One region of the Mesorhizobium sp. ORM8.1 genome, then DNA from elsewhere that is predicted to be linked to it. Evidence: predicted binding sites of a transcription regulator. Region 1 holds the regulator's gene; the other holds the start of a gene.

The links. Region 1 encodes HrcA, which represses chaperone genes, less so after heat shock. Its sites were predicted from a motif close to GTTAGCACTCNCNNNNNGNGAGTGCTAAC; they were not measured.
Region 2: the regulator HrcA is predicted to act here: its motif matches at 1,202-1,230, upstream of groES (co-chaperone GroES).

Annotation. Positions count from the first base shown of each region.
Region 1 covers NZ_CM132600.1:3,944,039-3,947,059, reverse strand. The annotation lists partial or broken gene rph (ribonuclease PH) at 158-873, opposite strand; gene hrcA (heat-inducible transcriptional repressor HrcA) at 1,045-2,142, shown strand; gene ACVDG8_RS19760 (hypothetical protein) at 2,177-2,374, shown strand; gene ACVDG8_RS19755 (PQQ-dependent sugar dehydrogenase) at 2,466-3,021, shown strand, end outside.
Region 2 covers NZ_CM132600.1:2,648,952-2,651,972, forward strand. The annotation lists gene ACVDG8_RS13520 (YggS family pyridoxal phosphate-dependent enzyme) at 1-551, shown strand, start outside; partial or broken gene ACVDG8_RS13525 (alpha-hydroxy-acid oxidizing protein) at 629-1,122, shown strand; gene groES (co-chaperone GroES) at 1,313-1,609, shown strand; gene groL (chaperonin GroEL) at 1,672-3,021, shown strand, end outside.

The DNA.
Region 1 (3,021 bases):
GGCATCCCCCCTCTGAGGGGGAGATTGGCAGCTTCGCCGCCGCCGCGCACCCTGCAACGTTCGCGATTGGCGAAATCCGGCGTGACATCCAATCTCCCCCTTGAGGGGGAGATGGCCGGCAGGCCAGAGAGGGGGCCTAGGCTCGGCATTCGAAACCCTACGCCACCGCCATCTGCTGCAAGCTCACCAGCCGCGAAATGCCTTTCTTGGCCAGCGCCATCAGCGCCGCAAACTGCTCCTCCGAAAAGGCTCGCCCTCGGCGGTGCCCTGGATCTCGACGATGCCGCCCTTGCCGGTCATGACGAAATTGGCGTCGGTGCCGGCCGAGGAATCCTCGAGATAGTCGAGGTCGATGACCGGCTGGCCGTCATGGATGCCGCAGGAAATCGCCGCGACATGGTCCTTCAGCACCTTGGCGACACTGGTCATCTGGCGCGCTTCCATCCAGCGCAGGCAATCGTAGAGCGCCACCCAGCCGCCGGTGATCGAGGCCGTGCGGGTGCCGCCATCGGCCTGGATGACGTCGCAGTCGACGGTGATCTGCTGTTCGCCCAGCGCCTGCAGATCGACAACGGCGCGCAACGAACGGCCGATCAGCCGCTGGATCTCCAGCGTGCGGCCGCCCTGCTTGCCGGCGGAGGCTTCGCGCCGCATGCGCTCGCCGGTCGAGCGCGGCAGCATGCCGTATTCCGCAGTCACCCAGCCCTTGCCGGAATTGCGCATCCAGGCCGGTACCTTTTCCTCCAGGCTCGCCGTGCACAACACATGCGTGTCGCCGAATTTCACCAGGCAGGAGCCCTCGGCATGCTTGGAGACGCCGCGCTCGAAGGAGATGGCGCGCATTTCGTCGGCTTGGCGTTTGGAGGGGCGCATTCGGCCTGCTTTCTTCTCGTTTTTCGGAATCGTGGCCGGCTTGTAGACGCATGCGGCGCGGCCCGCAAAGGAAAAGAAGGTCGCAAGGGTAAGGGCGACGCAAAGGAAAACCGCCGGGTTGCGCCATGCTGGCTTAAGTCTATATCCTTCTATAGGAGGTTTTTCGCCGGAATGAACAAACCAGTCGATCCGACGTCGCAAGTCCCCGGGTTGCAGTCGCCTGTGCTTCAGTCGCTCGACATGCGTTCGCGCGACATCTTCCGGCGGATTGTCGATTCTTATCTGCGCGACGGCGAGCCGGTCGGCTCGCGCAGCCTGTCGCGCATCATGCCCTCTTCGCTGTCGCCGGCCACCATCCGCAACGTGATGAGCGACCTCGAGCATCTTGGCCTCATCTACGCGCCGCATATTTCGGCCGGCCGCCTGCCGACCCAGACCGGCCTGCGTTTCTTCGTCGATGCCTTCATGGAGCTTGGCGATCTTTCCGACGAAGAACGCCGTACCATCGAGGCGCAGGTGCGCGCCTCAGGCTCCGGCGCGACGCTGGAGCACATGCTGACCGAAGCCAGCCAGATGCTCTCCGGCATGTCGCGCGGCGCCGGCCTCGTGCTTGCGTCCAAGAACGAGGTGGCGCTGAAGCATATCGAATTCATCCAGCTCGAACCCACCAAGGCGCTTGCGGTCATGGTGTCGCAAAACGGCGATGTCGAGAACCGCGTCGTCGATCTGCCGGCCGGCATAACCGTCTCGCAACTGCATGAAGCATCCAATTTCCTCAACGCCCACATCCGCGGCCGCACTTTGGCCGAGGCGCGCATCGAGATCGCCCGCATCAAGGACGAGACCAGGGCGGCGCTCGATACGCTGTCGCAGGATCTGGTCGAGAAAGGCCTTGCGGTATGGGCGGGCGCCGACAGCGGCCTGCCGGCGCGCCTCATCGTGCGCGGCCGCGCCAACCTCCTCGAAAACGTCACGGCCCAGGCCGATCTCGAATTGCTACGTCATCTGTTCGAGGATCTGGAAACGCAGGACGGCTTGCTGCAGCTGCTCGACCTTGCCGAGGAAGGCCCCGGCGTGCGCATCTTCATCGGTTCGGAGAACAAGCTGTTTTCGCTATCAGGCTCATCCCTGGTCGTCGCGCCCTATCGCGACAAGGATGCCCGCGTCATCGGCGCGCTAGGCGTCATCGGTCCGACGCGGCTGAATTATGCCCGCATCGTGCCGATGGTCGACTATACTGCCCAGCTGATCTCTCGAATGCTGAGATAGGTCCGGAAGCGGGGATCCCGCAAGGAGGTGTGCGATGGCGTTGGAATCGTTTAAGGCCCAGATCAGCCTGCTGCTCGAGGAAATGGTCAACCAGCCCGCGGACGAGCACGAGATCCAGGAGCAGCTGCGCGAAAAGCTCCGTGAGTTGCGGGCCATGGGCCTGCCGCTGCCGGATGATCTGGTGGCGTTGGAAAAGCGGCTCGACGATGATCTGGATGTCGAAGAGAGCTGAACCCACATCCACTTGCTTGCGCTTTCTTTTTGGGAATGCCGAACCAATATCGGATGTTAGGTGGCTTCCGACTGCCACGACGGAGGACAGCATGTTGAGGACCGCCATCCTCGCCAGCCTTGCCCTGCTTCTCGCCACCAGCGCCTTCGCGCAGCAGGCCGATCAGCCGCTGCTCACCGGCGAAAAGGCCTTCGGCAACTGGAAGAGTGATCGCCCGGGCGTGCGGCGCCTCATCAAGCCGGAGGACCTGCAGAAGCCGTATGTCACGGACACCGCGTCTAGCGGCAGCGATGTCACCGATCGCCCGGAAGGAGCCAAGCCGATCTTGCCGCCCGGCTTTTCGGCCGAGCTCATTGCGTCCGGCATTGACAACCCGCGCGTCGTGCGCGTGGCGCCGAATGGCGACCTCTTCGTCGCCGACAGTCGGGCCAACCAGATCCGCGTCTATCGCCTCGCCGAGGGTAGCGCCAAGCCCGCCGAGGAAGCGGTCTTCGCCAAGGGCCTCACCCGGCCTTACGGCATCGCCTTTTATCCGCCGGGCGACAAGCCGCAATGGGTCTATGTCGCCAACAGCAACAGCGTCGTGCGCTTTGCCTATCGCGACGGCGATCTTGAAGCATCCGGCAAGCCGCAGACCGTGGTCGCAG
Region 2 (3,021 bases), 1.3 Mb from region 1:
CAAAGTGCGAGGCGCTTCACGATCTCGCCATCGACTGGAGCATCGTCGGACATCTGCAGACCAACAAGGCCAAATATCTGACCCGCTTCGCGCGTGAGTTTCATGCGCTCGACAGCCTCCAGCTCGCCGACCTTCTGAACACGCGGCTGGAGCGCGAAGATCGCTTCCTCGACGTCTATGTGCAGGTCAACACGTCTGGCGAGGACAGCAAGTTCGGCCTCCATCCGAACGCAGTGCTGCCCTTCGTGGAGAGGCTCGATCAGCTTCCCCGTCTCCGGCCATGCGGGTTAATGACACTTGCGCTGTTTTCCTCCGACATGGCCAAGGTGCGGCCTTGCTTCATTCTGCTGCGCCGGCTGCGGGACGAAGCCGTGAAGCACAACGCCGCGCTGACCGGGCTCTCCATGGGCATGACCGGAGACTTCGAGGAAGCCATCGAGGAAGGCGCCACTGTCGTGCGCGTCGGTCAGGCCATCTTCGGCAAGCGGCCGACGCCTGACGGCCACTACTGGCCGGGTTTCGCTCCCACCGACCAAGGAATTGAACCATGATTTTCGCAAACGGTCCGTCTGCTCTTCCGATAATTCCCGCCGGTCGTTCCGGCCGGCCAGATTTACGCGTTGAGAAAACTGGTCAGGCTCGACCACTAGCCTCTGCGCTCGTCGATGCGGCCGTGGCGGTGATCGATGCCGCCGGCGCCGGCGGCACCGGTTGGGCCGCGGTGGAGGGCGAGCGCGGCCGCGATCGCGCCGACGTGCAGTAGCGATGGCGTTCGCGGATTGGGGAATTCCGACCCTGGCCAGCGTCCAGGCAGCACGTCGGGCGCTGCCAACAGTGAAGCTGATCGCTTCGGGCGGCATTCGCAACGGTGTCGACGTGGCGAAGGCCATCCGTATGGGCGCCGGCACTGCCGGGCAGGCGGCCGGCGTGCTGCCCGCGGCGATCGTGTGTGCCGAGGCGGCTGTCGCGCATTTCGAGATCGGCGTCCGCCAATTGGCCGTCGCCTGCTTCTGCACCGGCTCGGCTGACCTTGCAGCGCTTAGTCAGGCGCGCTTGTTTTCCTTGGTATCTCCGGCCGGTTGGTGCCAGCTTCGCCTCACGTGCCGTGGTCGCCTTGCCTGAGAGCTTGATGAAACTTTTGCTCGTTCGCCTGCCCTATTTCGCCTTGACTATCTCCGGCTTACCCCTTAATCCTCCCGTTGTTAGCACTCACTCGTGGTGAGTGCTAACAACGGGTCCGGCAAAGCCGGGCTTTGCAGTTTGTCCGGCGTGGCCGGACGGTGTTTCTCACCGCTCTCATCGAGGAAAAAACATGGCACAGTCGAATTTCCGGCCGCTTCATGACCGCGTGGTCGTTCGCCGGGTCGAATCCGAATCCAAGACCGCCGGCGGGATCATCATCCCGGATACGGCAAAGGAAAAGCCGCAGGAAGGCGAGATCATCGCCGTCGGCTCCGGCGCTCGCGACGAAGCTGGCAAGCTGGTCCCGCTGGACGTCAAGGCCGGCGACCGCATCCTGTTCGGCAAGTGGTCGGGCACCGAAGTCAAGCTCAATGGCGAAGACCTTCTGATCATGAAGGAATCCGACATCATGGGCATCATCGGCTGATATCAGGCCTCACCGTCAACTGAATTTCGGGCTTACCCCAAGCCCCTGCCAGGAGCTAAAAAATGGCTGCCAAAGACGTAAAATTCTCCCGTGATGCCCGCGAGCGCATGCTGCGCGGTGTCAACATCCTCGCCGACGCGGTGAAGGTCACGCTCGGCCCCAAGGGCCGCAACGTCGTCATCGACAAGTCGTTCGGCGCCCCGCGCATCACCAAGGACGGCGTCACCGTCGCCAAGGAAATCGAGCTTGAAGACAAGTTCGAGAACATGGGCGCGCAGATGGTCCGCGAAGTCGCTTCGAAGACCAACGACATCGCCGGCGACGGCACCACGACCGCGACCGTTCTGGCGCAGTCGATCGTCCAGGAAGGCCACAAGGCGGTTGCCGCCGGCATGAACCCGATGGACCTGAAGCGCGGCATCGATCTGGCCGTGACCGAAGTCGTCGCGGCGCTCGGCAATGCTGCCAAGAAGATCAAGACCTCGGAGGAAGTCGCCCAGGTCGGCACGATTGCGGGTAATGGCGACGAGTCGGTCGGCAAGATGATCGCCGAAGCGATGCAGAAGGTCGGCAACGAAGGCGTCATCACGGTTGAAGAAGCCAAGACCGCCGAGACCGAGCTGGAAGTCGTCGAAGGCATGCAGTTCGACCGCGGCTACCTCTCGCCCTACTTTGTCACCAACGCCGACAAGATGGTTGCCGAACTCGAGGACGTCTACATCCTGCTCCACGAGAAGAAGCTCTCCAACCTGCAGGCGATGCTGCCGGTTCTCGAAGCCGTCGTGCAGACCTCCAAGCCGCTGCTCATCATCTCGGAAGACGTCGAAGGCGAGGCCCTGGCCACGCTCGTCGTCAACAAGCTGCGTGGCGGCCTGAAGATCGCCGCCGTCAAGGCTCCGGGCTTCGGCGATCGCCGCAAGGCCATGCTGGAAGACATCGCCATCCTCACCGGTGGCCAGGTCATCTCGGAAGACCTCGGCATCAAGCTCGAGAACGTCGGCCTCAACATGCTCGGCCGCGCCAAGAAGGTGTCGATCTCCAAGGAGAACACCACCATCGTCGACGGCGCCGGCAAGAAGGCCGAGATCCAGGGCCGCGTTGCCCAGATCAAGCAGCAGATCGAGGAGACCACTTCGGACTACGACAAGGAGAAGCTGCAGGAACGTCTGGCGAAGCTCGCCGGCGGCGTTGCCGTGATCCGCGTCGGCGGTGCGACGGAAGTCGAAGTCAAGGAAAAGAAGGACCGCGTCGATGACGCCCTCAACGCGACCCGCGCGGCCGTGGAAGAAGGCATCGTTGCTGGCGGTGGCGTGGCCCTGCTGCGCGCTTCGGCCAACATCAAGGCGGCCGGCGCCAATGCCGACCAGGCCGCCGGCATCAACATCGTGCGTCGTGCGCTGCAGGCTCCGGCC